3 regions of the Yokenella regensburgei genome follow, and region 3 is predicted to be linked to each of the others. Evidence: predicted binding sites of a transcription regulator. Region 3 holds the regulator's gene; each other region holds the start of a gene.
The links. The regulator LexA, encoded in region 3, represses DNA repair genes until DNA is damaged. The targets are predictions, from matches to a motif close to TNCTGTATGTACATACAGNA.
Positions count from the first base shown of each region.

Region 1 (9,929 bases), on a different contig from region 3:
ATTACCGGTGGCGTCTTTCAGCCAGGTTGCCGTTGCCTGCTCAACAAACGGGTTGTAGAACCACAGGGTTTTCCCGTCAGAAACCAGAATGCTTTCATCCGGCTGGGTCATGTGCCAGTTAAACAGATTTGGGCGTTTTACCCATAAATCACCCTGACCTTCCTGTACCGCGTTACCGCTGCCGTCGGTTACTTTCTGCGTGAAGCTCGCGTGGAAGCTGCTGACTTTGTCCAGACGGCTTTTCAGGTCGCTTGCGGCATCAGCCCACACGCTGCTGGTCACGAAGCTTGCAAGTAATGCACAGGTGATGGCAACTTTTTTCATCTTGGTTCCTTAAATGCGTCACTCCCGACGCGGGTATCTTTGTCCCTACTTTAGGCGCGTTGCCGAAAGTGGGACACAAGAAAGTGCTGAATTTTTACTTATTTACCCAACTTTGCAATCATTCAAACGGTGGCGGTGCCAGCACTTCGCGGTTGCCGTTATGGCCCTGCTCGCTGACGATCCCCTGCGCTTCCATTTGTTCGATTATGCGGGCTGCACGGTTATAGCCGATGCGGAACTGACGCTGCACGCCGGAAATTGACGCTTTGCGTTTTTCCGTGACAAAGTTGACCGCCTGATCGAACAGCGGATCGAGATCTTCACCGGCATCGAATCCGCCGCTGCCGCCTTCGCTTTCGCTATCGGAAGTGATGCCTTCGACGTACTGCGGACGACCACGAGCCTTCCAGTCCTGTACGACCGCATGCACTTCCTGGTCACGAACGAACGCCCCGTGGACACGTACCGGTGAGGTTGAGTTCGGGCCGGAATAGAGCATATCACCCATACCCAGCAGCGATTCTGCGCCGCCCTGATCGAGGATCGTGCGCGAGTCAATTTTACTCGATACGGTGAACGCGATACGGGTTGGGATGTTAGCTTTAATCAGGCCGGTAATAACATCTACCGACGGACGCTGAGTCGCCAGCACCAGGTGGATCCCCGCGGCACGCGCTTTCTGCGCCAGGCGGGCGATAAGCTCTTCCACCTTCTTACCCACCGTCATCATCAGGTCAGCGAATTCGTCGACCAGCACCACGATGTAAGGCAGTTTTTCCAGTACCGGATGGCTCGCATCCATGCTGTCGCCCGGTTTCCAGTACGGATCCGGAATCGGACGGCCCATGCGCGCCGCCTCAGCGATTTTCTCGTTGTAGCCGGCCAGATTACGCACGCCCAGCGCCGACATCAGCTTATAGCGACGTTCCATTTCGTTGACGCTCCAGCGCAGGGCATTGGCAGCGTCTTTCATGTCGGTCACAACTTCGGTCAACAGATGCGGGATCCCTTCGTACACCGAGAGTTCCAGCATTTTCGGGTCGATCATGATGAAGCGCACGTCTTCCGGTTGCGCTTTATACAGCATGCTGAGGATCATGGCGTTCACCCCCACTGACTTACCGGAACCGGTCGTACCGGCCACCAGCAGGTGAGGCATTTTAGCGAGATCGGCCACCACCGGATCGCCGGCAATGTCTTTCCCCAGCACCACGCTCAGCGGCGACGGATTGTCGCGGAACTTCGCGCAGTCGAGCACTTCACGCAGGTATACGGTCTGACGTTTTTTGTTCGGCAGTTCCAGACCTACGTAAGGTTTACCCGGAATCACTTCCACGACACGTACGGCGACGGTAGATAACGAACGGGCCAGATCGCGCGACAGGTTAGAGATACGCGCAGCTTTAACGCCGGGAGCCAGATTCAGTTCGAAGCGGGTGATGACCGGTCCTGGCGAGTAGTTCACCACGTCCGCTTTAATGCGGAAGTCTGCCAGGCGCGCTTCCACCAGGCGAGCCATCTGCTCGAGAGCGAAAGTATCGACCGGCTCGATTTCCGTCGGCGGTGGCGTCAGCAGATCCAGCGACGGCAGCGGCGTGGTCGGGCGCTGCAGTGGTCGGCTGTCGCCGTTACGCATCAGCAACGGGTGAATTAAACTCTCCTGCGGTGCAGGTGCTACCGGCTGCGGGGCCTGCGGCTGTTGAGCATAAGGCTGATGAGCGGGCGGCTGCTGAGTCTGCGGCTGCTGCCACTGTTGAGCCGGTGCCGGGTTTTGCGGCGGCTCAGGCATCACGCCAGGCGTAAACAGCGGCTCGGCAGGCGTATCGTCAACCAGCGCTTTCATCGGCGAGAATTCGAAATCATCCAGCGAGAACGGATTCGCCCCCGTCGGCTGTTCACCGCCGTAGCGTGCCTGCTGGGTGGCCGCAAACTGACGCGCCAGCTCGGCTTCCGCCTCTGCTTCCTCATCCCAGACTTCCGCTTCCGGCTCTTCAGCGTGATAGCGCTGATGTTGCGATGCTGCAAACTGGCGAGCCAGTTCATCCTGCTGCTGCGCATCGGCCTCATCTTCGTTCATCTCAGCATCAGAGTAGTGCTGATTCTCACGGGCTTTCTCTTCCGCCATTCGCTGGGAAGGCAGTTTAATGCCGAAAGAAGCCAGCTCACGGCGTGTTGGAACGCGAACACGGTTCGGACGCGGTAGCTGCGGACCAATCCCCTCTTTCACCTGCGGACGCGGCGCGTCACCGGCAAGGCTGAATACCGGAGACGCGGCAGCGGCGGTTGCAGCAGCCGCAGCGGCTACGTTTTTCATCCCTGCTGCAGTCGGGGTAATGGCCGGTGTGGGATCAATAACCGGCGCCGGCGGCACGGCGGCGGCAGGTTCAGGAATAGGTTGATACCACGCAGCCAGCTGTTCACGCTCACGCGCACGCTTCTCTTCCACTTCTTCAAAGTAGTAAAGCGGCGGACGCTGGGCTTTAATCTCTTCTTCAGGCTCAACAACCGGCGGTGCAACCTCAGGCTCAGGCTGCGACCAGGCTTGCGGAGCATATTCAGGCTCAGGTTCGGGTTGCCAGGTTTGCTGCACGGGCGTTTCAGGCTGCCAGGTTTCGGGCTGAGCGGGTACGCTCGCCTGCGGTGGCCAGTGATCGGGTGCCGGAGCAATAGTGGGTTCTGGCATCTGCGGCGCGGGAACCTGCTGCCACTCTACGGCCGGAGCTACAGGCTCGACAGACGCAGGGATAGGCTCAGCACCCGGCACATACGGTGTTTGTACGGCAGGCGCTGCCGGAGCCGCCCACGTCTGCGCAGCCGTAGTCGCGGCAGCGGCGGCGGTTAACGGTTCAGTAACTGAGTGACCGTTCAGCAGCGGATCGTATTCGTCATAGTCCATCGGTCGCGCGGCGCTGTTACCAGAGAACAGCACATCGTCGGCCTCTGCGGCAACGCCACGAGCGCTATAGTGAATGTCCTCTTCCGGATCGTCCATGCGTTTTCCGGAGAACAGCGCGGCATCAGTTTTACGCCCCATCGGGTTAGAAAACTTCTCAGCAATGCGCTTACGGCGCGCCAGCGCACCTTTTAAAATTCGGGCACGGCGAGATTCGCGATGCTCCTGGTGCGAAGCCTCGTCGTCATACTCATCTTCTTCGTAGTCGTCTTCCACCCAGGTGTCATCGCGACGGGTACGGTTGCTGGCGAAGGTCAGGATATTGAGGATCCAGCTGCCAATTTTCTCGGCAATGCTCACCCACGACCAGCCGGTAAACAGCGTAAGACCGGCAGCCCAGATGCACAGCAGAGTAATAGTGCCGCCGCTGCTGTGCAGCATCGGCTGCAGCGCGGTGCTGAGCAGGCTGCCCACAACGCCGCCAGAAGCAAAATACCAGATATCATCGGCGTTGATAGCCGCCAGACCACAGGAGGTAAGGATCAGCGCCAGTACGCCAATCAGGCGCAGCGACACCGCAAAGTAGTCGATGTAATCTTCGCTTGCACGGTGTTTCCAGGCAAACCAGCAGCCGCCGACGATGATCACCGGAATGGTGTAAGCCATCACACCAAAGATAAAGAACAGCGTATCCGCAAGCCATGCGCCGGGAATGCCGCCGAGGTTGTGAATAGGCTCATGCCAGGCGGTCTGAGACCAACTGGGATCGGAGGGATTAAAACTGAGTAGTGCCGCCATCAGCCAGATGGCAAAAAGAGCACAAAGGAGGAGCAACGCCTCCAGTAAACGGCGCCCGCTGCTTAACTTTGTCAATCTGACGTCTTTGTCTTCAGTGTATTCCTGGCTCAAGAAAGGCTCTCCAGGTATTAGGCGTATCCTGCCTAAATGCTAAAACGGACAACAGCGCCGGGGATCCCCGGCACTGTTGCTGTATGGATTAACAGGAGTGTAATCAAACTATGTCGATTTTGCACCTGTTCCGTGTTAGCGGGTCTTAATTACCAGACGATTACTCTGTTTGACTTCTTCCATCACTACGTATGTACGCGTGTCGTTGACACCCGGCAGACGCAGCAGGGTTTCGCCCAGCAGTTTACGATACGCCGACATATCCGGTACACGGGTTTTCAACAGGTAGTCGAAATCACCGGAAACCAGATGACACTCTTGAATTTCTTCAAGTTTTTGCACAGCGGCGTTAAATTGCTCAAACACATCCGGTGCACCACGATTCAGAGTAATCTCAACAAATACCAGAAGTGATGCATCAAGATAGTGCGGGTTCAGCAGCGCAGTATAACCCTGTATAAAACCCTGTCTCTCCAGGCGACGTACGCGCTCAAGGCAAGGCGTCGGAGAAAGACCCACTCGTTTAGAAAGCTCGACGTTGGAAATACGTCCATCCTTCTGCAGCTCATTCAGAATGTTACGATCGATGCGGTCGAGATCTTTGCCTGGGCGCTTCTTGCTATCTACCATTATTATTGTCTCTCTGTATTCCTTCCCTACTCCTGTGTTGACTCCTGCCACATCACTGTTCAGAGTCTGCGCCCGTCGTGTATGCCGATCCCATCATCTGAAATACAGCATAACCCAGGGTACGTGTCGGGAAGACCGTTGCCATTCGGCAGCTATCGCTATCACGCATGGCGTCTGTCCACGCCATGCGTGGATGGCGCTAGCCCGGTTAAAAATGGTGTTCTTGTGCATGAAAATTCACCACACAGGAAACACTGATTTTTTCTTCCTAGAATGTTTTCGCAAAAGCACAGGGGATTGTCAAAGCAAAACATCGATTTTTAGTACAACATGCCAGTAATTCATTCTCAGGGTGGGCTGATCCTCATGTTTTCGTCTTATAATCGGCCCAATTTCAGTAGATTTCGTTATGTTAAACGATGAAATATTCACCAATTCATCGGTGAATTCTATTGCACAAATCGTTAACAAAATCGCTGAGGCCTTTTTTTAGCGCCATAAATTCCCTACAATCGCGTGAAATGTCTGCCAACACGAATGAGGATCTCATGGGCACGGCCAAACACAGTAAACTGCTTATTCTTGGTTCTGGACCTGCGGGATACACCGCGGCGGTCTATGCCGCCCGCGCAAACCTGCAACCGGTACTGATTACCGGCATGGAAAAAGGCGGTCAGCTGACCACTACCACGGAAGTGGAAAACTGGCCAGGCGATCCGAATGACCTTACCGGTCCGCTGCTGATGGAGCGTATGCATGAGCATGCGACCAAATTTGATACCGAAATCATCTTTGACCACATCAGCAAGGTCGACCTGCAGAACCGTCCGTTCCGCCTGACCGGCGACAGCGGCGAGTACACTTGCGATGCACTGATCATCGCAACCGGTGCTTCTGCCCGCTATCTGGGTCTGCCTTCTGAAGAAGCGTTCAAAGGTCGTGGCGTGTCTGCCTGCGCCACCTGTGACGGTTTCTTCTATCGCAACCAGAAGGTCGCGGTTATCGGTGGTGGTAACACCGCAGTAGAAGAAGCGCTGTATCTGTCGAACATTGCGTCTGAAGTGCACCTGATTCACCGCCGCGACAGCTTCCGTGCAGAAAAAATTCTGATCAACCGTCTGATGGATAAAGTGGCAAACGGCAACATCGTTCTGCACACCGACCGTACGCTGGAAGAAGTGACCGGCGACCAGATGGGCGTTAGCGGCCTGCGTCTGCGCGATGTGAAGAATACCGACACCGTTGAATCACTGGAAGTCGCTGGCCTGTTTGTGGCAATCGGCCATAGCCCGAACACCGGAATTTTCGACGGTCAGCTCGAGCTGGAAAACGGCTACATCAAAGTGCAGTCCGGGATCCACGGCAACGCCACCCAGACCAGCATCCCGGGCGTCTTTGCCGCGGGCGACGTCATGGACCACATTTACCGTCAGGCGATCACCTCTGCCGGTACCGGCTGTATGGCCGCGCTGGATGCAGAACGTTATCTCGACGGTCTGGCTGAAGCTTGTAAATAATATTTACATATCAGTAACAAAGGTAAATAAGGCGACGAAAAGTCGCCTTTATTTTTGCCCCGTTGTAACATTGCCGTGCCTAAAAATTTGATAACAGCACCTGCTAAGCGCGCAATGAATAAAACCCGTCAACAAGAGCTCACTCGCTGGTTAAAACAGCAAAGCATTCTCTCCCGTCGCTGGCTGACGCTCTCGCGTTTGCTTGGCTTTGTCAGTGGAATATTGATAGTGGCGCAGGCCTGGCTGTTAGCCCGCACGCTCAACCACATGATCATGGAAAACATTCCGCGTGAGGCACTGCTGTTCCCTTTCATCACTCTGGTACTGATTTTTGTGCTTCGTGCCTGGGTGGTCTGGCTACGCGAGCGTGTCGGATTTCACGCCGGGCAGCATATTCGCTTTGAGATTCGCCGACAGGTGCTCGACCGCCTGCAGCAGGCTGGCCCGGCATGGATTCAGGGAAAACCGGCGGGCAGTTGGGCAACGCTGATTCTTGAACAAATTGACGACATGCATGATTACTATGCCCGCTATCTGCCGCAAATGGCGCTGGCCGCCTGCGTTCCGCTACTGATAGTCATCGCTATTTTCCCTTATAACTGGACGGCAGCACTGATTTTACTGTGCACCGCCCCGCTTATTCCGCTGTTTATGGCGCTGGTCGGTATGGGTGCCGCTGACGCAAACCGCCGTAACTTCCTGGCGCTGGCGCGTCTCAGCGGTCACTTCCTTGACCGCCTGCGCGGTATGGAAACCCTGCGCCTGTTTGGCCGTGGCGAAGCAGAAACCGACAACATCCGCGAAGCATCGCAGGATTTTCGGCAGCGAACCATGGAGGTTCTGCGCCTGGCATTCCTCTCCTCTGGCGTACTGGAGTTCTTTACCTCGCTCTCTATCGCGTTAGTGGCGGTCTATTTCGGTTTTTCCTATCTTGGCGAGCTGAACTTTGGTTCCTACGGCCTCGGTGTTACCCTCGCGTCAGGATTCCTGGCGCTGATCCTGGCACCGGAATTCTTCCAGCCGTTGCGCGACCTCGGGACCTTTTACCATGCCAAAGCGCAGGCCGTTGGCGCCGCCGACAGTCTGAAAACGTTCATGGAAAAACCTTTGGCACACCCCGAGGGTGGCGATAAAACGCTGAGCGATAACGAAGCCATCAGCATCACGGCAACCGGTTTACTGCTGAAATCACCGGAAGGTAAAACGCTCGCCGGCCCGCTGGATTTCGATATCCCTGCCGGAACTCGCGTGGTGCTGGTCGGGCAAAGCGGTTCAGGCAAAAGCTCGCTCCTGAACACGCTGGCTGGTTTTCTGCCTTATGAAGGTTCGCTGTTGATTAACGGTGTGGAATTGCGTGACCTCGCGCCCGACGGCTGGCGACGCCTGCTGAGCTGGGTGGGTCAGAACCCGCAGCTCCCGGCAGCCACCCTGCGGGAGAACGTCCTGCTGGCCTGGCCGAATGCGACAGAAGCACAGCTTCAGTCTGCGCTTGAACGTGCCTGGGTGAATGAGTTTGTTGCCGATCTGCCGCAGGGCATTGATACACCGGTGGGCGATCAGGCCGCTGGGTTATCCGTCGGCCAGGCCCAGCGTATTGCCGTCGCGCGTGCGCTGCTCACCCCCTGTCGCCTGCTGCTGCTCGATGAACCTGCCGCCAGCCTTGATGCTCACAGCGAACAACGCGTCATGCAGGCCTTAACCGAGGCTTCGACCCGTCAGACGACGCTAATGGTGACGCACCAGCTGGAAGATCTCACCGACTGGGATGCCATCTGGGTGATGCACGACGGCAGGCTGGTGCAGCAGGGTCGCTATCAGGATCTCGCACAAGTGGAAGGTCCGTTCGCCACATTACTGGCTCATCGTCAGGAGGACATTTAAATGCGCGCACTGCTTCCCTATCTGGCGCTGTATAAACGCCACAAATGGCTGCTGACTCTTGGCGTTGTCCTGGCTATCGTTACCCTGCTGGCGAGTATCGGCCTGCTGACGCTTTCCGGCTGGTTCCTTTCGGCCTCCGCGGTGGTTGGCGTCGCCGGGATCTACAGTTTTAACTATATGCTTCCCGCAGCCGGTGTTCGCGGGGCGGCAATCATTCGTACCGCCGGGCGCTACTTCGAGCGTCTGGTGAGCCATGACGCCACGTTCCGTGTGCTGCAGCACCTGCGGGTCTTTACCTTCAGCAAACTGCTCCCTCTCTCCCCTGCCGGGCTGGCGCGTTTTCGCCAGGGCGAGCTGCTCAACCGCATCGTGGCGGATGTCGATACGCTCGATCACCTCTATCTGCGCGTCATCTCCCCAATGGTGGGCGCGCTGGTGGTTATCGTGGTGGTCACCCTTGGCCTTAGCGTGCTGGATGTCACCATCGCGCTTACCCTGGGCGGTATCATGCTGTTGACTCTGTTTATCCTGCCACCGCTGTTCTACCGCGCCGGAAAGCCAACCGGCGAAAGCCTGACGCAGCTGCGCGGGCAGTATCGCCAGCAGCTCACTTCATGGCTACAGGGCCAGGCGGAGCTGTCGGTATTTAACGCCAGTACCCGTTACCGTCAGCAGATGGAACAGACCGAGATGAACTGGCATGAAGCCCAGCGTCGGCAGTCCGAGCTCACTGCCCTCTCCCAGGCCATGATGCAGCTTATCGGCGGCGCGGCGGTTATTGCCATGCTGTGGATGGCCGCCGGAGGCGTCGGTGGTAACACGCAGCCTGGCGCGCTGATTGCCCTCTTTGTCTTCTGCGCGCTGGCGGCATTTGAAGCCCTGGCACCGGTTACCGGAGCCTTCCAGCACCTGGGCCAGGTTATTGCCTCCGCCATTCGCATTACGGAAATTACCGAACAACGCCCGGAAGTCACCTTCCCGGCGCATGAATCTACCGCCCCTGCGCAGGTGAGTCTCCAGCTCAACGACGTGCGTTTTGCTTATCCGCAGCAGGCGCAGCCAGCGCTGAACGGCGTGACCCTGCAGGTGAATGCCGGTGAGCATGTCGCGATTCTTGGCCGCACCGGCTGCGGTAAATCGACGCTGCTGCAGTTGCTGACCCGTGCCTGGGGCCCTCAGCAGGGCGAAGTGCTGTTGAACGGTCGCCCGGTCAGCGAGCTTTCTGAAGCGGCACTGCGCCAGACCATGAGCGTGGTGCCGCAGCGTGTTCACCTCTTCAGCGCCACCCTTCGCGATAACCTGTTGCTGGCAAAGCCTGGGGCGACGGATGATGAGTTAAATGCAGTATTAGCACGAGTCGGACTGGAGAAGCTGCTGGATGACGGCGGGATCAATAGCTGGCTCGGTGAAGGCGGCCGTCAGCTCTCCGGCGGCGAGCTGCGTCGCCTGGCCATTGCCCGTGCGCTGCTGCACGATGCACCGCTGATGTTACTGGATGAACCTACCGAAGGTCTGGATGCAGCAACGGAAAGCCAGGTGCTTGATTTACTTGCCGATGTAATGCGTGAAAAGACGCTGCTGATGGTCACTCACCGCCTGCGCGGACTGGCCCGTTTTAACCAAATTATAGTGATGGACAACGGACAAATTATTGAGCATGGTAGTCACTCAGAATTGTTGGCGAAACAGGGGCGCTACTACCAGTTTAAGCAGCGTCTGTAAGCTACCATATACCTTAATTGCCTTGCTTGTTATGAGGTCGTCCTGGCATGCGT
Region 1 covers NZ_RBIZ01000003.1:1,940,161-1,950,089, forward strand. The annotation lists gene lolA (outer membrane lipoprotein periplasmic chaperone LolA) at 1-324, opposite strand, end outside; gene C7387_RS09530 (DNA translocase FtsK 4TM domain-containing protein) at 443-4,126, opposite strand; gene lrp (leucine-responsive transcriptional regulator Lrp) at 4,262-4,756, opposite strand; gene trxB (thioredoxin-disulfide reductase) at 5,305-6,273, shown strand; gene cydD (heme ABC transporter permease/ATP-binding protein CydD) at 6,388-8,154, shown strand; gene cydC (heme ABC transporter ATP-binding protein/permease CydC) at 8,155-9,876, shown strand; gene aat (leucyl/phenylalanyl-tRNA--protein transferase) at 9,924-9,929, shown strand, end outside.
Region 1: the regulator LexA is predicted to act here: its motif matches at 4,204-4,223, upstream of C7387_RS09530 (DNA translocase FtsK 4TM domain-containing protein).

Region 2 (9,929 bases), on a different contig from region 3:
TGCTGGTGGGCGCATTACAGCTGGGCATCATGTACCTGTTCAGCTTCCGGGCTTATCTCTACCTGACGGTGTCAGAATTCCTGCTGTTCACTGTGCTGACACCGCTGTACATCACGCTTATCTACGATCTGTTGAGTAAGCGCAAACTGCGCTGGGGCTATGCGCTGAGCGCGCTGCTGGCGGTGGTTGGTGCGGCGATTATCCGTTATGACAAAGTGAGCGATCACTTCTGGACCGGGCTGATGCTGGTGCAGTTGGCGAACATCAGCTTTGCGATAGGCATGGTGGGTTACAAGCGTCTGATGGAAGTTCACCCGATGCCGCAGCATAACGCCTTTGCCTGGTTCTACCTTGGCGCGTTTCTGGTGGCGGTGGTGGCCTGGTTTGCGCTGGGGGATCCGCAGAAATTACCCACGACCACGTTGCAATGGGGCATTCTGGTGTGGCTGGGTGTGGTGGCATCCGGGCTCGGCTACTTCATGTGGAACTACGGTGCAACCCAGGTGGATGCCGGTACGCTCGGTATCATGAATAACGTGCACGTACCGGCAGGGCTGTTGGTCAACCTCGCTATCTGGCAGGTTCAGCCCCACTGGCCGAGCTTCATTATTGGTGGAACGGTGATACTGGCTTCGCTGTGGGTCCATCGCCGCTGGGTCGCTCCGCGTTCTTCACAAACGGCAGATGATCGCAAGCGTGGTTCCGCGCTGAACGAATAAAGGCTTCTGTTACCGGCTGACGCTGTTCGCCGTCGCGCACGGCGGCGTACAGCCGGCTCCACAATCCCTCGCCCAGGGTTTTGGTTACCACCAGACCCTGGCGCTCAAAGCTCTCCACCACCCAGTGCGGCAGTGCCGCAATCCCCATGCGGGCGGCCACCATCTGCACCAATAGCAGAGTGTTATCCACGCTTTTCAGCGACGGGCTCACTCCTGCAGGCTGCAGGAAATGACGCCAGATATCGAGCCTTCCACGCTGAACCGGATAGATAAGCAGGGTTTCGCTGGCGAGATCTTCAGGCGTAATGCGCGTCTTTGCGGCCAGCGGATGCTCTGGCGCGAGGATCAGCCGTACTTCGTAATCAAACATCGGCGAGTAGTGCAGCCCGCTACGCGGCAGAATATCTGAGGTCAGTACGATATCGAGCTCGCCCTGCTGGAGCGCAGGCTGCGGATCGAAGGTGACGCCGGATTTAAAATCCATCTCGACCTGCGGCCAGTGGTGGCGGAAGTTTTCCAGCGCCGGGGTCAGCCACTGAATACAGCTATGACACTCGATGGCAATTCGCAGGGTGGTCTGCTGTGGCTCGTTGCAGGACTGAAGCGCCCGGCTGATTTGCGGCAGTACCTGACTCGCCAACTGCAGCAGAATTTCACCCTGCGGTGTAAAGCGCAGCGGCTGACTCTTACGCACAAACAGCCGAAAGCCAAGGCGTTGTTCCAGATCGCTGAACTGATGGGAAAGGGCGGACTGAGTCTGGTGTAGCGTCGCCGCAGCGGCAGCGAGTGAGCCCGTGTTCCGTAACGCCTGCAGCGTTTTCAGGTGTTTTATCTCGATCATGAAAGTCCTTCACTTCGGCATGAACAAATTGCGCTTGAGGAATATACAGTAACTGCCAATTATAGATGTGTAAACATCCAGACGTCTAAATACTGAAATTTCTCTGAGAGGCATACCATGACAATTATTAATCACACCCTCGGTTTTCCTCGCGTTGGCCTGCGTCGCGAGCTGAAGAAAGCACAAGAGAGCTACTGGGCGGGGAATTCAACTCGTGAAGAACTGCTGGCGACCGGTCGCGAACTGCGCGCCCGTCATTGGCAACAGCAACAGCAGGCCGGTGTTGATCTGCTGCCGGTCGGCGATTTCGCCTGGTACGACCATGTTCTGACCACCAGCCTGCTGCTGGGTAATGTGCCGGCTCGTCATCAGAACAACGACGGCTCAGTCGATATCGATACGCTGTTCCGTATCGGGCGTGGTCGTGCACCTACTGGTGAACCAGCGGCCGCAGCGGAAATGACCAAGTGGTTCAACACCAACTACCACTACATGGTGCCGGAGTTCACCAAAGGTCAGCAGTTCAAACTGACCTGGACCCAACTGCTGGATGAAGTGGACGAAGCGCTGGCGCTCGGGCACAAGGTAAAACCGGTGCTGCTGGGGCCTGTCACTTATCTGTGGCTGGGTAAAGTGAAGGGCGAGCAGTTTGACCGTCTGAGCCTGCTGAACGACATTCTGCCGGTGTACAAGCAGGTTCTGGCGGAGCTGGCAAAGCGTGGTATCGAGTGGGTGCAGATTGATGAACCCGCACTGGTGCTGGAATTGCCGCAGGCGTGGCTTGCGGCGTTCAAACCGGCTTATGACGCGTTGAACGGCCCGGTTAAGCTGCTGCTGACCACCTATTTTGAAGGCGTTACGCCAAATCTGGAGACCATCACCGCGCTGCCGGTACAGGGACTGCATGTTGACCTGGTGCACGGTAAAGATGATGTGGCCGAGCTGCATCGCCGTCTGCCTGCCGACTGGCTACTCTCCGCGGGTCTGGTGAACGGTCGTAACGTCTGGCGCGCCGATCTGAGTGAAAAATACGCACAAATTAAGGATATCGTAGGCCTGCGCGCTCTGTGGGTGGCTTCTTCCTGCTCGCTGCTGCACAGCCCAATCGATCTCAGCGTTGAGACACGTCTGGATGCAGAGGTGAAGAGCTGGTTTGCCTTCGCTCTGCAAAAATGTGAAGAGCTGGCGCTGCTGCGCGATGCGCTGAACAGCGGCGATACCGCCAAAATTGTGGCGTGGAGCGCCCCGATTCAGGCTCGCCGTCACTCCACTCGTGTGCACAACGCGGCGGTAGAAAAACGTCTGGCAGCGATTACCGCTCAGGACAGCCAGCGTGAGAATGCCTACCCGGTGCGTGCTGAAGCACAGCGTGCGCGCTTTAACCTGCCAGCGTGGCCGACCACGACGATTGGTTCTTTCCCGCAGACCACTGAGATCCGCGGCCTGCGTCTGGATTTCAAAAAGGGAAATCTGGATGCCAACAACTACCGCACCGGTATCGCTGAGCACATCAAGCAGGCCATTGTGGAGCAAGAGCGCCTGGGGCTGGACGTGCTGGTACACGGTGAAGCCGAACGTAATGACATGGTGGAGTATTTCGGTGAGCACCTCGACGGCTTTATCTTTACCCAGAACGGTTGGGTGCAGAGCTACGGCTCCCGCTGCGTGAAACCGCCGGTGGTTATTGGTGATGTCAGCCGCCCGGCACCTATCACCGTAGAGTGGGCGAAGTACGCTCAGTCGCTGACCGACAAACCGGTAAAAGGCATGCTGACTGGCCCGGTGACCATTCTCTGCTGGTCCTTCCCGCGTGAAGACGTCAGCCGTGAAACCATCGCTAAACAGATTGCCCTTGCCCTGCGTGATGAAGTGGCCGATCTGGAAGCGGCAGGTATCGGTATCATCCAGATTGATGAGCCGGCGCTGCGCGAAGGCCTGCCGCTGAAGCGCAGCGACTGGGATGCGTATCTGCAGTGGGGCGTTGAAGCCTTCCGCATCAACGCTGCCGTCGCGCAGGATGAAACCCAGATCCACACCCACATGTGTTATTGCGAGTTTAACGACATCATGGATTCCATCGCCGCGCTGGATGCCGACGTGATAACGATTGAAACCTCGCGCTCTGACATGGAGCTGCTGGAGTCATTTGAAGAGTTCGAATACCCGAATGAGATTGGACCGGGCGTGTATGACATCCACTCTCCGAACGTTCCGAGCGTGGAATGGATTGAAGCCCTGCTGGCAAAAGCGGCCCAGCGTATTCCGGCGGAGCGTCTGTGGGTAAACCCGGACTGCGGCCTGAAGACCCGCGGCTGGCCGGAAACCCGTGCTGCACTGGCTAACATGGTTAAAGCGGCGCAGAACCTGCGTCAGGCGTAATGAATCGGCCCGGAGGCATTATGCTTACCGGGCCTGTTGTTATTTTTTACTTCCATACTGCGAAAACCACGCCAGCATCCGCTGCCAGCCATCGTGCGCCGATTCAGCATGATAGCTCGGGCGATAATCCGCATTAAACGCGTGTCCGGCTTCCGGATAAATCACGATTTCCGCTTTCGCATTCGCGGCTCTCAGCGCATGGCGCATAGTTTCGACGGTATCCAGCGGAATACCGGTATCCTGCCCCCCGTATAACCCCAGCACGGGGGCATTCAGGTTCACCGCAATATCAACCGGATGTTTTGGCGAGTTAAGGGTTTTATCCCCGACCAGTTTTCCGTACCAGGCAACGGCCGCTTTGAGCTGCGGGTTATGGGCAGCATACAGCCAGGCAATACGGCCGCCCCAGCAGAAACCCGTGACCATCAGGCGATGGGCATCACCACCGTTGCGGGCAGCCCAGCTGGCAACGTGGTCGAGGTCAGCCAGCACCTGTGCATCGGGCACTTTGCTTACCAGGCCGCTGAAAAGCGTCGGGATATCTGCGTAGTCGTTCGGATCGCCCTGGCGGAAATAGAGCTCCGGGGCAACCGCCAGATAGCCTTCCAGCGCCAGGCGGCGGCACAGATCGCGAATATGTTCGTGCACGCCAAAAATTTCCTGTATCACCATAACGACGGGGAGCGGACCTTCGGCGTGTTTTGGACGAGCGTACCAGGCCGGCATGCTTTCGCCCTGGGAAGGAATCGATGTATCGCCTGCGGTGATAGCGTCGTCAGATGTATGTACGATAGTTGAAGCGTGCGGCGCAGCAGCAGGTGCAAATCCAGGTTGTTTTTGTGTTGTCATGGCATTCTCCATACCCTGTAATAATTAGCGCATCGATAACTATAGACTGCACGTTAACAAACCATCATGTCGTAAACAGGCTATCTTTTGTGCAGTGGCCGGCGACATTGCTTGTTAATGTGATGCAAATCACCAATTAATGAGAATTCAATGTAATATTTTTCATTCATGGTGACTGCCATCACGAAAATACCCGCAGGGCTTCTGTAAAGTGTCTTTTTACTTCTGCTGACCATCTGAACCACAGAGGAGTTTTTTTATGTCCAAGTCTGATGTTTTCCACTTAGGCCTCACCAAAAATGATTTACAAGGGGCTACGCTTGCCATCGTCCCTGGCGATCCGGAGCGTGTTGAAAAGATCGCCGCGCTGATGGAAAAGCCGGTTAAGCTGGCATCGCATCGTGAATTCACTTCCTGGCGCGCTGAACTCGATGGCAAAGCAGTGATTGTTTGCTCTACCGGGATCGGCGGTCCATCTACTTCTATCGCAGTCGAAGAACTGGCACAGCTGGGTATTCGCACCTTCCTGCGCGTGGGCACCACCGGCGCTATTCAGCCGCACATCAACGTTGGCGACGTACTGGTGACTACCGCATCTGTGCGCCTCGACGGTGCCAGCCTGCACTTTGCGCCGCTGGAATTCCCGGCGGTTGCCGACTTCGCATGTACTACCGCACTGGTAGACGCCGCGAAATCTGTCGGGGCGACTACCCATATTGGCGTTACCGCCTCTTCTGATACCTTCTACCCGGGTCAGGAGCGTTACGACACCTTCTCTGGTCGCGTTGTGCGTCAGTACAAAGGCTCGATGGCAGAATGGCAGTCTATGGGCGTCATGAACTACGAAATGGAGTCAGCGACGTTGCTGACCATGTGTTCCAGCCAGGGCCTGCGTGCCGGGATGGTGGCGGGTGTTATCGTCAACCGTACCCAGCAGGAAATCCCGAACGCTGAAACCATGAAAAAGACCGAAAGCCACGCGGTGAAAATCGTGGTCGAGGCGGCTCGTCGCCTGCTGTAACTTTCCCTTCTTTGAAAAGGCCGACCTGTTCGGCCTTTTTTTTTGCGTAACACCTCGCAGGAAATCCCTTTTAAACTGGACGTTTATACAGCACAATTCTATTTTGTGCGGTAAGCGGTTGAAGCAGGAGGGAACAGTGGATATCTCAATCATACTGAGCGCGGTCGTCGCGCTGGTGGCAGGCGTACTGATTGGCTGGCTGGCGGAGCGATCTCGCGCGGCCCAGCTACAGGCCGATCTTCTGGCCGAACAGCGTGAGATGTACGGTGAACTGAGTGCAACCAAACAGCAGCTGCTGCAAAGCGAACACTGGCGTGAAGAGTGTGAACTGCTGAACAACGAGCTACGCAGCCTGCGGGAAATCAATACCTCACTTGAGGCTGATCTGCGTGAAGTCACTACTCGCCTGGAATCCACCCAACTGCATGCCGAAGATAAAATTCGCCAGATGGTTAACAGCGAGCAGCGCCTGAGCGAACAGTTCGAGAACCTCGCCAATCGTATTTTTGAACATAGCAATCGTCGGGTAGACGAGCAGAACCGCCAGAGTCTGGGAAGCCTGCTGACCCCGCTGCGTGAACAGCTCGATGGTTTTCGTCGTCAGGTGCAGGACAGCTTTGGCGTGGAGGCTCGCGAGCGGCATACGCTCGCCCATGAGATTCGTAACCTGCAACAGCTTAATGCACAGATGGCTCAGGAAGCGGTGAACCTGACGCGGGCGCTGAAAGGTGATAACAAAACGCAGGGTAACTGGGGGGAGGTCGTGCTTACCCGGGTGCTTGAGGCCTCTGGCCTGCGCGAAGGGCATGAGTATCAAACCCAGGTCAGTATTGAGACCGACAACCGCGCACGCATGCAGCCTGATGTGATTGTCCGCCTGCCACAGGGCAAAGATGTGGTCATCGATGCCAAGATGACTCTCATCGCCTACGAGCGTTATTTCAACGCCGAGGATGAGTACACCCGAGAAAGCGCGTTGCAGGAGCATATCGCCTCTGTTCGCAGCCATATTCGTCTGTTGGGGCGCAAAGATTACCAGCAGCTTCCAGGGCTGCGATCGCTTGATTACGTGCTGATGTTTATTCCCGTCGAACCCGCGTTCCTGTTGGCAATAGACCGGCAGCCCGAACTGATAACTGAAGCGCTGAAAAATAACATTATGCTGGTTAGCCCGACGACGCTTCTGGTGGCGCTACGCACGATTGCTAACCTCTGGCGCTACGAGCACCAGAGTCGTAATGCCCAACAAATTGCCGATCGCGCCAGCCGTCTGTATGACAAAATGCGTCTTTTCGTGGATGACATGACTTCCGTCGGGCAAGGGCTCGACCGGGCGCAGGAAAACTACCGCCAGGCGATGAAAAAACTCGCATCAGGGCGTGGAAATCTGTTGGTGCAGGCCGAAGCGTTCAGGGGGTTGGGGGTTGAAGTTAAACGCGAAATTAACCCGGACCTTGTTGAACAGGCCAGCGCTCAGGATGAAGAATATCGCCTGCGAGAAGCGCAGAACGGTGAAGAGGAGCGTGAAGAAAACGATCGTTCCAGCATCTTCCGGGAAGGTTGAGTCGTAGGGGAAATGCAGCCAATCTGTTACACTCGCAGGACATTTTTTTGATAAGCAGGCATTAAGATGGCTGAGGATTCACAAGACACGACGCACTTTGGCTTCCAGACCGTAGCCAAAGGACAGAAAGCTGATATGGTGGCGCACGTATTTCACTCTGTTGCCGCGAAATACGACGTGATGAACGACCTGATGTCATTCGGTATTCATCGTTTGTGGAAGCGCTTCACCATTGACTGCAGCGGCGTTCGTCGTGGGCAGACCGTGCTGGATCTGGCCGGAGGCACTGGCGATCTGACGGCAAAATTCTCTCGTCTGGTCGGTGAAACCGGGCGGGTTGTTCTGGCAGATATCAACGACTCCATGTTGAAAATGGGTCGTGAGAAACTGCGTAATATCGGTGTGATAGGGAATGTGGAATACGTGCAGGCGAACGCCGAAGCGCTGCCTTTCCCGGACAACACCTTTGACTGCATTACCATCTCTTTTGGTCTGCGTAACGTCACCGATAAAGACAAAGCGCTGCGTTCTATGTTCCGCGTGCTGAAGCCGGGTGGCCGCCTGCTGGTGCTCGAGTTTTCTAAACCGATTATCGATCCGCTCAGCAAAGCCTACGATGCCTATTCATTCCACATTCTGCCACGCATTGGCGAAATGGTGGCAAACGATGCGGAAAGCTATCGCTATCTGGCAGAGTCTATCCGTATGCACCCGGATCAGGACACTCTGAAATCCATGATGCAGGACGCAGGCTTTGAAAGCGTGGACTACTACAACCTGACGGCAGGGATTGTGGCGCTGCATCGCGGCTACAAATTCTGACAGGAGGGACACCATGCCTTTACAGCCATTAGTCACCGCCGGAATCGAATCGATTCTGAACACCTTTCTCTGGCGCGAACGAGCGCTGAAACCGGCCCGCCAACGGCTGATGGGAAAAGTGCTGCGCATCGAGCTTAAAGAATTTTCCTCACCGCTGATTCTGGCTTTTAGTGAGCAGCAGATTGACGTGCTGGGGGCATGGGAAGGTGAGGCTGACTGCACGGTTGTTACCCGTGCCAGCGTTCTGCCGCAGTTGCGTAATCGTCAACAGCTAACGGCGCTTATCCGCAGCGGTGATCTCGAAGTGCAGGGTGACCTCCAGGTGGTGCAGAACTTTGTTGCGCTCGCCGATCTGGCCGAGTTCGACCCTGCTGAACTGCTGGCACCTTACACCGGCGATATCGCCGCCGAGGGGGTCAGCAAACTGTTACGCGGCGGTGCCGCCTTTTTACGTCACGGTTTTCAGCGCCAGCAACGTTATGCCGCCGAGGCGTTAACGGAAGAGTGGAAGCTGGCGCCGGGACCACTGGAAGTGGCATGGTTTGCTGAAGAAACGGCGGCCGTTGCGCGTAGCGTTGATGCATTAATGAAGCGGCTGGAAAAGCTGGAGGGACAATGACGCCAGGGGAAATGCGGCGCCTGTATTTCATCATCCGCACCTTTCTAAGTTACGGACTCGACGAACTCATCCCAAAAATACGCATTACGCTGCCGCTTCGCATCTGGCGGCGGATGCTGTTCTGGATGCCTAACCGCCATAAAAATAAACCGTTAGGCGAACGTCTGCGTCTGGCACTGCAGGAGCTGGGTCCGGTATGGATCAAGTTTGGTCAGATGCTGTCAACGCGACGGGATCTCTTCCCCCCGCAAATTGCCGATCAGCTGGCGCTGTTGCAGGACCGCGTTGCCCCGTTTGACGGTAAGCTCGCGAAGCAGCAGATCGAACAGGCGATGGGCGATATCCCGGTGGAGACCTGGTTTGATGATTTTGACATCGAGCCGCTGGCCTCTGCCTCCATCGCGCAGGTGCATACTGCCCGCCTGAAGGCAAATGGTCAGGATGTGGTAATCAAAGTTATCCGTCCCGATATTCTGCCGGTGATCAAAGCCGACATGCGCCTGATTTACCGCCTTGCACGCTGGGTACCGCGATTACTGCCTGACGGCCGTCGTCTGCGCCCGATGGAAGTGGTGCGTGAGTATGAAAAGACGCTCATCGACGAACTGAACCTGCTGCGGGAAGCCGCCAACGCCATTCAGCTGCGCCGCAATTTCGAAAATAGCCCGATGCTCTACGTACCGGAAGTGTATTCTGACTACTGTAGCCAGAATATGCTGGTGATGGAGCGTATTTACGGCATCCCGGTGTCGGACGTGGAAACCCTGGAAAAACAGGGCACCAACATGAAGCTGCTGGCCGAGCGCGGTGTTCAGGTCTTCTTTACCCAGGTGTTCCGCGATAGCTTCTTCCATGCAGACATGCACCCGGGCAACATTTTTGTCAGTTACGATCATCCAGAAGATCCGCAATACATCGGGATCGACTGCGGCATTGTTGGTTCGCTCAATAAAGACGACAAGCGCTATCTGGCGGAGAACTTTATCGCCTTCTTCAACCGTGATTATCGCAAAGTAGCGGAGCTGCACGTCGATTCTGGTTGGGTACCGTCGGATACCAACGTCGAAGAGTTTGAATTCGCCATTCGTACCGTATGCGAGCCAATCTTCGAGAAA
Region 2 covers NZ_RBIZ01000009.1:14,077-24,005, reverse strand. The annotation lists gene C7387_RS22110 (carboxylate/amino acid/amine transporter) at 1-719, shown strand, start outside; gene metR (HTH-type transcriptional regulator MetR) at 607-1,560, opposite strand; gene metE (5-methyltetrahydropteroyltriglutamate--homocysteine S-methyltransferase) at 1,678-3,939, shown strand; gene C7387_RS22095 (dienelactone hydrolase family protein) at 3,979-4,788, opposite strand; gene udp (uridine phosphorylase) at 5,048-5,809, shown strand; gene rmuC (DNA recombination protein RmuC) at 5,946-7,373, shown strand; gene ubiE (bifunctional demethylmenaquinone methyltransferase/2-methoxy-6-polyprenyl-1,4-benzoquinol methylase UbiE) at 7,440-8,195, shown strand; gene ubiJ (ubiquinone biosynthesis protein UbiJ) at 8,209-8,814, shown strand; gene ubiB (ubiquinone biosynthesis regulatory protein kinase UbiB) at 8,811-9,929, shown strand, end outside.
Region 2: the regulator LexA is predicted to act here: its motif matches at 1,624-1,643, upstream of metR (HTH-type transcriptional regulator MetR).

Region 3 (9,929 bases):
CCGGAACATCTGCTGCCGAGCGATATCGCCGACGTCACTCTCGAAGGGGAAGTGCAGGTCGTCGAACAGCTGGGCCACGAAACGCAAATTCATATCCAGATCCCCGCCATTCGTCAGAACCTGGTCTACCGCCAGGCTGATGTGGTGTTGGTAGAAGAGGGAGCCACATTCGCCATTGGTTTGCCGCCAGAGCGCTGTCATCTGTTCCGTGAAGATGGCACAGCTTGTCGTCGGCTGCATCAAGAGCCTGGCGTTTAAATCCCATAAAAAACAAGAGAAAAGCAATGATCTCAGGAGATAGAATGATGATTACTCTGCGCAAACTTCCACTGGCAGTTGCCGTTGCGGCGGGCGTGTTGTCCGCCCAGGCGATGGCCGTTGATTTCCACGGGTATGCCCGTTCCGGTATCGGCTGGACAGGCAGCGGCGGCGAGCAGCAATGCTTCCAGGCGACCGGTGCCCAAAGTAAGTACCGTCTTGGTAACGAATGTGAAACCTACGCTGAGCTGAAACTGGGCCAGGAAGTGTGGAAAGAAGGTGATAAGAGCTTCTACTTCGATACCAACGTTGCATACTCCGTAGCACAGCAGAATGACTGGGAAGCGACTGACCCGGCATTCCGTGAAGCCAACGTGCAGGGTAAAAACCTGATCGACTGGCTGCCGGGCTCCACCATCTGGGCCGGTAAGCGTTTCTATCAGCGTCATGACGTCCACATGATCGACTTCTACTACTGGGATATCTCCGGCCCGGGCGCAGGTCTGGAAAACATCGACGTCGGCTTCGGTAAACTTTCTCTCGCAGCGACGCGTTCTTCTGAAGCAGGCGGTTCTTCTTCCTTCTCCAGCAACAGTATCTATGACTACACCAGCCGTACTGCCAACGACGTGTTCGACGTGCGTTTAGCGCAGATGGAAGTGAACCCGGGCGGTACTCTTGAGTTTGGTGTTGACTACGGTCGTGCCAACGAACGTGACAATTACTATCTGGTTGACGGTGCCTCTAAAGATGGCTGGATGCTTACTGCAGAACATACTCAGAGCATGCTGAAGGGCTACAACAAGTTTGTTATACAGTACGCGACCGATGCCATGACTTCGCAGGGTAAAGGTCAGGCACAGGGCTCTGGTGTTGGTATCGACAACGACAAATATGCCTACGCGATTAACAACAACGGCCACCTGCTGCGCGTTCTCGACCACGGTGCCATCTCCCTCGGCGACAGCTGGGATCTGATGTACGTCGGTATGTATCAGGACATCAGCTGGGACAACAACAACGGGACCCAATGGTGGACCGTCGGTGTGCGCCCGATGTACAAGTGGACGCCTATCATGAGCACCCTGCTGGAAGTGGGCTACGACAACGTGAAGTCGCAGAATACCGGCGACACCAACAACCAGTACAAAATTACCCTTGCACAGCAATGGCAGGCCGGTGACAGCATCTGGTCTCGTCCGGCGATTCGTCTGTTCGCTACCTACGCCAAGTGGGATGAGAAGTGGGGCTACGACTACAACGGTAACTCCGCGACCAACCCTAACTACGGCAAGGCGACCAGCAATGGCTTCAACGGTGGTTCCTTCGGCCGCGGTGACAGCGACGAGTGGACCTTCGGCGCCCAGATGGAAATCTGGTGGTAATGGCCCGTTAACCCCCTGTAATGACCTGATGAGGGGCGAAAGCCCCTCTGTCCTTCGGCCCAGCGCGCTATTGCCTGGCTACCGCTTGGCCATTGTCTGAGGTAATAACAATGAAAATGAAAAAAAGTCTCGTCGCACTGAGTCTCTGTGCGGGTCTGCTGGCAAGTGCCCCTGCGTTGACGTTTGCTGAGGTGAACATTGTTCCGCAGAACACCGCCGCTGCACCGGCGATCCCTGCAGATGCTCTGCAGAAACTGGTCTGGACCCCAGTTGATCAATCTAAAATTCAAAGCACCTCGCTTGCCGCCGGTGGTCAGCAGCTCAACGTACCGGGGATTTCTGGCCCGGTTGCGGCGTACAGCGTACCGGCAAATATCGGTGAGCTGTACCTGACGCTCACCAGCGAAGTAGATAAAAGAACCCAAGTGTTTGCACCGAACGTGCTGATTCTTGATCAGAACATGACGCCTTCGGCGTTCTTCCCGAGCAGTTATTTCACTTACCAGGAACCAGGCGTGATGAGCGCGGACCGTCTGGAAGGTGAAATGCGCCTGACGCCTGCGCTGGGTCAGCAGAAAATTTATGTTCTGGTGTTCACCACGCCGCAGGACCTGCAGAAGACCACCACGCTGCTGGATCCGGCGAAAGCCTATGCCAAAGGCACCGGTAATGCGATTCCGGATATTCCTGACCCGATTGCCCGCCACTTCACCGATGGCACCGTGAAACTGAAGGTGAAAACCTCGTCAGGCTCCAGCGTGCTGGTTGGCCCGTTGTTTGGCTCCTCAACGACTGGCCCGGTGACGGTAGGCAATACGGCAGCACCGGTTTATGCCGCGCCGGTTGCCGCCGCGCCAGCTCCGGCACCGGCGAAGAAAAGCGAGCCCGTGCTGACCGATACCGAAAGCTATTTCAATAACGCAATCAAACAAGCGGTTGCGAAGGGTGATGTTGATAAAGCGCTGAAGCTTCTGGACGAGGCAGAGCGCCTTGGATCCACCTCAGCGCGTTCCACCTTTATCAGCAGTGTAAAAGGCAAGGGGTGACCGTCTCCCCGCAGTGCTGATGTTTTAGGCTAAGCCTTTCGGAGCGCCCTTTCTGGGCGTTCCTTTTTTTGTGACCTGCCTCTGCTGTTGCATAGCTGTTGCGCCGATGATCGTATATTGACGTTTGAGCCCCCACGAAATTGGTTTTCTGCGATACAATGCCGATAAATCAGGTATTGGAGAAGTCAGGCATGACACATCCTGCGCTCACGCAGCTGCGTGCGCTGCGCTATTTTGACGCAATTCCCCCTCTGGAACCGGAGCAGCTCGACTGGCTGTTGCTGGAAGATTCCATGACTAAACGTTTTGAGCAGCAGGGCAAGCAGATAACGGTCACCATGATCCGTGAAGGCTTCGTCACGGGCGATGAGATAGCCGAAGAACGAAGTCTGTTACCCGAAGAACCGCGTTACTGGCTGCGCGAGATACTGCTGTGCGCTGACGGTGAGCCGTGGCTTGCCGGCCGTACCGTCGTGCCGGAGTCGACGCTGAGTGGCCCGGAGCTGGCATTGCAACAACTCGGGAAGACGCCGCTGGGGCGCTATCTGTTTACGTCCTCGCAGCTCACCCGTGACTTTATTGAAATTGGACGCCATGCAGACCTGTGGGGGCGTCGTTCCCGCCTTCGCCTGAGTGGAAAACCGCTGCTGCTGACAGAGCTGTTTTTGCCTGCATCGCCGTTGTATTAAGAGGTAGAAGAAATGGAGTGGAGTCTGACGCAGCATAAGTTGTTGGCGTATAACCGCCTGATGCGTACCGACAAACCGATAGGCACGCTGCTGCTGCTGTGGCCGACACTATGGGCGCTGTGGCTCGCCGAACCTGGAGTTCCTCCGCTGTGGATCCTGGCGGTGTTTGTGGCGGGCGTCTGGCTGATGCGCGCGGCGGGCTGCGTGGTGAATGACTACGCCGATCGAAAGTTCGACGGCCATGTGAAACGCACTGCCCATCGGCCATTGCCAAGCGGAGATGTCACCGAGAAAGAGGCGCGGGTGCTATTTGTGGCGCTGGTGCTGTGTTCATTCGTCCTGGTGTTGACGCTGAATACCATGACGATTTTGCTGTCGGTGGCAGGTCTGGCGCTCGCCTGGGTATACCCGTTCATGAAGCGCTATACCCATTTGCCACAGGTGGTGCTGGGGGCGGCATTTGGCTGGTCAATTCCCATGGCCTTTGCCGCAGTTAGTGAGCACTTACCATTAAGTTGCTGGTTAATGTTCCTCGCTAACATTCTGTGGGCGGTGGCGTACGACACCCAGTATGCAATGGTTGACCGCGACGACGACCTGAAAATCGGCATTAAATCGACCGCCATCCTGTTTGGGAAAAACGACAAACTGATTATCGGCATTTTGCAGGCCGGCGTGCTGGCGTTGATGGTGACAATTGGCTGGCTGAATCAGCTGAACTGGGAGTTTTACTGGGCGGTGGCGATTGCCGGGGCGCTGTTCGTTTATCAGCAGAAGCTGATTAAAGACCGCGAACGTGACGCCTGTTTTAAAGCGTTTATGAACAATAACTACGTTGGACTGGTGCTGTTTATCGGTCTGGCAATAAGCTTCCTTGGTTAATAAAAAGGCCCTCACAGAGGGCCTTTTTCATTTAAGCGTCCTGGCTTGCACTCTCAATCGTCAAGCGCACGTCGGAGGTAATTAACTCCGCCAGCATCTGATAGACCTTCATCGTTTCATTCGTGTCCGCATCACCGGTATCACTGATGAACCCTTCATCGCGTAGCGTCAGTACCAGAGTACTGAACACGGCTTTATCAAAGAACTCTGGTGCGTTGATCCCGTGCAGCACCGACAGACGCTGCGCCACGGTACGGCTCTCTTTCTCAAGCGTACTGCGGTTGATGGACGGGTTCGCGCTCAGCAGCCAGAAGGTGATGGCGTAACGCTGCAGCGTTTCACGTGCGCCCGCTGCCAGCAGTTGCAATGTACGGGAGTGTGAAGCGTTAATGCGCAGCTCACCCTCTTCCAGTGTGACCAGCTCCTGACGCTGCATTTCTGCGATCAGTGCATCGATAACACCCGCCAGCTCGTCTTTTTCCCAGCGCAGGAACAGCTCAGCCTTCAGCAGCGGGTAGAGCGTGTCGATGTGGCGCTGAACCTCGCTACGCGAGATGTGACGGTGCTGAGTGATAATTGCGGCCAGCAGCGACGGCATCATCAGCATGTGGGTGATGTTGTTGCGATAGTAGGTCATCAGCACCGCCTGCTCGCGCGGCAGAATGATGATATCGCCGATGGTATCCTTCTCGACTTCGAACTTGTTCATCTGCAACGCGTGATCGATAAGCGCGCTGGCAGACATTGACGGTACGGTCGAATCTGGTGAATACGGCACATTACGCATCAGCTCGAGATAGCACTCCAGCTGCTGGGTCAGTTGCTCACGGGTGAGCGAACGCTGGCGCGAGGCCAACAGCGCGGTACAGCACAGGTTCATGGCGTTTGCCGCACCGGCATTGTTGATGCGGACCATCAGGTCTGCTGCAATGTTGTTCACCGTCGGCGTCAGCCAGGCCGGACGTATCGCTTCGATAGGATCGATAGCTTCGCGCCAGGTCGGGACGTGCTGGTTCAGGTAGGTCGTGAGCGGCATCGGTTCGCCGAAGTTCACATAGCCCTGGCCCAGATTGCGTAACTTGCTAAGACCGCGCAGCATCTGCGGCAGGCTCTCTTTCTCTTTGGTCGCCCCGCGCAGCTCTTTGGCGTAAGTCCCCACTTCCATCACGTGCTCGTAGCCGATGTAAATCGGTACCAGGGTGATAGGACGGGTACCGCCGCGCAGCATCGCCTGAATGGTCATCGACAGGGTACCGGTTTTCGGATCCAGCAGACGACCAGTACGGGAACGACCGCCCTCCACAAAGTACTCAACAGAGTAGCCACGGCTGAACAGCTCACCCAGATACTCGCGAAATACGGTGGAATAGAGCTTGTTACCCTTGAAGGTACGACGAATAAAGAACGCGCCAAGGCGGCGGAACACCGGCCCTGCGGGCCAGAAGTTCAGGTTGATACCGGCAGCAATATGCGGCGGCACCAGACCCTGGTGATACAGCACGTAGGAAAGCAGCAGGTAGTCCATGTGGCTGCGGTGGCAGGGCACATACACAATCTCATGACCGTCGTGAGCCAACTGGCGAACGCGCTCGGCGTTGTGCACGTTAATGCCCTGGTACAGACGGTTCCAGGTAAAGCCGAGAATACGGTCAGTCAGGCGGATCATCTCGTAGGAGAAGTTGGCCGCAATCTCTTCCATCAGCGCAATAGCGTTCTGTTGCGCCTTCTCGTGGGAAATTTTCTTGCTGCGCGCTTCATCTTCAACGGCACGAGCGATAGCCTTTGAGGCCAGCAGCTTGTTGAACAGGTCCTGACGCGCCGGCAGACGCGGCCCAACCGCGGCCAGACGCTGACGAGCAAAGTGCATGCGTGCCACTCGCGCCAGTTTCTGAGCGATGGTTTTGTCGGTACCGTGCTCGGTTGCCATCCAGCGCAGCGACACCGACGGCGAGAAGCGCACAAAGCTGTCGCGGCCAAGCCAGGTGACGGCGAAGAACTTCTGAATGCCGTTCAGCATGCGCAGCGGCGGGTTCTCTTCCCCTTTCTCGCGCCCCGGGGAGCGACCGAACATCACCGATACCGGTACCATCTGCACGTCCAGATCGGGATTGCTGCGGTGCAGATCCAGATAGTCGTGGAACAGCTTGATGGACTCTTCTTTCGGGGTGTAATACGTGAAGACACGCGGGCCACCGTGAATGAAGACGTAGCGCGGCAGCAGCGTGCCGTCTATCTCCAGCGGTTCCAGCGGATCGGGTAAGTCGTGCGCCAGGCATTGGGCGCGCAAAGTCAGCAGGTCTGCCTTAGAGTTGTAGGGCAGCACGTACATAATCGGGCGTGACGTATCGAGCCCTAACTCCTGCGCAGGTTCTGCCGGAATAGACTTGCTTTTTACCAGGATGCTTAATGGTAAATTCAGTAATTTGTAGTAAATTCTTGGCCAGCCAGACATAAACGATGTAAAGCCTCTGGTTAATAATGCAATTGCGCGGCAAGAATACCAGAAAGCGTACAGAATTTCTGCGCGTGTGCCGTGCGTCTACACTGTGATTAACATATAAAATCGAAAAAGGTTCATTTAATGGCCAATGATACCACTGGGATAACCCGCATCATCAAAGCCGCTGGCTACTCCTGGAAAGGATTCCGCGCCGCCTGGCGTAACGAAGCCGCCTTCCGCCAGGAGGGGACCGTCGCGATTCTGGCCGTCATCATTGCCTGTTGGCTGGATGTCGATGCGATAACCCGCGTTCTGCTGATTGGCTCGGTCCTGTTGGTGATGATAGTGGAAATTCTCAACAGTGCGATCGAAGCGGTGGTCGACAGAATTGGCCCGGAGCACCACGAGCTCTCCGGTCGTGCGAAAGATATGGGCAGCGCCGCGGTGCTGCTGTCTATTTTTATCGCATTAATCACCTGGGGCACGCTGTTGTGGTCGCATTTTCGATAATGCTTCCAGAATTGATTAAGACACTTGTTTTTTGTGCTTTTTGTGGTTCCAAAATCGCCGTTAACTGTATATACTCACAGCATAACTGTATATACACCCAGGGGGCGGGATGAAAGCGTTAACGACCAGGCAGCAAGAGGTGTTTGATCTCATTCGGGAACATATCGGCCAGACCGGTATGCCGCCAACACGTGCGGAGATCGCCAAGCAGCTGGGGTTCCGTTCCCCGAATGCGGCAGAAGAACACCTGAAAGCGCTGGCGCGTAAAGGCGCCATCGAAATTGTGTCTGGCGCGTCGCGCGGTATCCGCCTGCTGGTGGAAGAAGAAGAGGGTTTACCGTTAGTAGGCCGTGTTGCCGCCGGTGAACCGCTGCTGGCACAGCAGCACATTGAAGGTCACTATCAGGTTGACCCGGCCATGTTCAAACCGAGCGCGGATTTCCTGCTGCGCGTCAGCGGTATGTCGATGAAGGATATCGGTATTCTGGACGGCGACCTGCTGGCGGTGCATAAAACTCAGGATGTGCGTAACGGCCAGGTGGTCGTCGCGCGTATTGACGACGAAGTAACCGTAAAACGCCTTAAAAAGCAGGGTAACACCGTCGAACTGTTGCCGGAAAACACCGAGTTCACCCCGATTGTGGTCGATCTGCGTCAGCAGAGCTTCTCTATCGAAGGGTTGGCAGTAGGCGTAATCCGCAACGGTGAGTGGCTGTAACCCTTCCTTAACGACTGCGGTACAACGCTTGCCGCAGTCTGCTCCTCTCTTGATCTCTCTTCAGGCATTTTTCTATGCAGCTTTTCAACGCAGCCGATAAGGCGCTGTGGCGTCTGGCGTTGCCGATGATTTTCTCCAACATCACCGTACCGCTTTTGGGTCTGGTGGATACCGCTGTGATTGGTCATCTCGACAGCCCCGTGTATCTCGGCGGTGTGGCGGTAGGTGCTACGGCAACCAGCTTCCTGTTTATGCTGCTGCTCTTTTTGCGCATGAGTACGACCGGATTTACCGCCCAGGCGTTTGGGGCGAGAGATCCCCAGGCCCTGGCAAGGGCACTGGTTCAGCCGCTGCTGCTGGCGTTAGGCGCCGGAGTGCTGATAGTCCTGCTGCGGGAGCCCATTATCAATCTGGCGCTGCAGGTGGTTGGTGGCAGTGAGGCTGTGCTGGAGCAGGCGCGGCGCTTCCTGGAGATTCGCTGGCTTAGCGCTCCGGCGTCGCTGGCAAACCTGGTGCTGCTGGGCTGGCTGCTTGGCGTGCAGTATGCCCGTGCGCCGGTCATCCTGCTGGTAGTCGGCAATATTCTTAATATCACCCTCGACCTCTGGCTGGTTATGGGACTGCATATGGATGTGCAGGGCGCGGCGCTGGCGACGGCTATCGCTGAATACGCGACCTTTTTCATCGGCCTGCTGATGGTGCGGCGGGTGCTGCGGCTGCGCGGCATCACCCGAGAGATGCTGAAAAACGCCTGGCGGGGTAACCTCCGGCGGCTGCTGGCGCTTAACCGGGACATCATGCTGCGTTCGCTGTTGCTACAGCTGTGTTTTGGTGCGATCACCGTTTTAGGTGCGCGACTTGGCGGCGACGTTGTGGCGGTGAACGCGGTGCTGATGACGATGCTCACCTTTACCGCCTATGCCCTGGATGGTTTTGCCTATGCCGTGGAGGCGCATTCCGGGCAGGCATACGGCGCGCAGGATGGCAGCAAATTGCGCCACGTCTGGCACGCGGCATGTCGGCAGTCGGGCCTCGTGGCGCTGGCTTTTGCGCTGGTTTATCTGCTGGCTGGAAAAGGGATCATCGCACTTCTGACTTCGCTCCCCGAGCTGCAGCAACTGGCAGATCGCTATGTTATCTGGCAGGTGGTGTTACCGCTTATCGGCGTCTGGTGCTATCTGCTCGACGGTATGTTCATCGGAGCGACGCGCGGCGCTGAAATGCGTAACAGCATGGCGGTTGCAGCGGCAGGTTTCGCCCTGACCTTACTGACGGTACCGCTGCTGGGGAATCACGGATTGTGGCTGTCGTTGGCGGTGTTTCTGGCGTTGCGCGGTTTGTCGCTTGCATGGATCTGGCGTCGACACTGGCAGCGTGGGACCTGGTTTGCGTGATGCAGAAAGGGCGGTCATTGACCGCCTTTTTTGTTAACGGGGCTTTTTCTTCACCTGAATAGAGTGGTCATGACCACAATCATCAGGATGGCGGCAGGCTTCCACTTCCACGCAGGCAGAGCACAGGCCATGGGCTTCAATCACGTTGTGGCGCAGGGCAAAACCCATTCTCGCCGCCAGCGTATGCATGATGTCCTCAACCCCTTCAGCGCTCTCTTCTTTCACCACGCCACAGCGATCGCAGATAAACATCGCGGAAGTATGCGTAGGCTTATCGAACATGTGGCACAGCACGTAGCTGTTAGTGGACTCCACTTTATGCACAAACCCCTGCTCAAGCAGAAACTCGAGGGCGCGATAGACAGTAGGGGGTTTGGCCTGCGGCTCGGCTTCCCGTAGCAGGTCTAGCAGGTCATAAGCGCTGATAGCACCCGGCTGCAGGCTCATCAGGCGTAATACCTCAAGGCGCTGCGGAGTCAGGCGCACACCGCGTTGCGCACACATTTTTTCGGCGTGTGCTAACAGCTTTTGCGAAGTTGTCTTATCCATGAGCATCCTCAGGGTGCGAAATGTATTTCGTTACTTTATCACATTAAGTCTAAAACAC
Region 3 covers NZ_RBIZ01000005.1:29,878-39,806, forward strand. The annotation lists gene malK (maltose/maltodextrin ABC transporter ATP-binding protein MalK) at 1-258, shown strand, start outside; gene C7387_RS15180 (maltoporin) at 303-1,643, shown strand; gene malM (maltose operon protein MalM) at 1,754-2,689, shown strand; gene ubiC (chorismate lyase) at 2,881-3,378, shown strand; gene ubiA (4-hydroxybenzoate octaprenyltransferase) at 3,391-4,260, shown strand; gene plsB (glycerol-3-phosphate 1-O-acyltransferase PlsB) at 4,292-6,712, opposite strand; gene C7387_RS15205 (diacylglycerol kinase) at 6,842-7,210, shown strand; gene lexA (transcriptional repressor LexA) at 7,320-7,928, shown strand; gene dinF (MATE family efflux transporter DinF) at 8,003-9,322, shown strand; gene zur (zinc uptake transcriptional repressor Zur) at 9,356-9,871, opposite strand.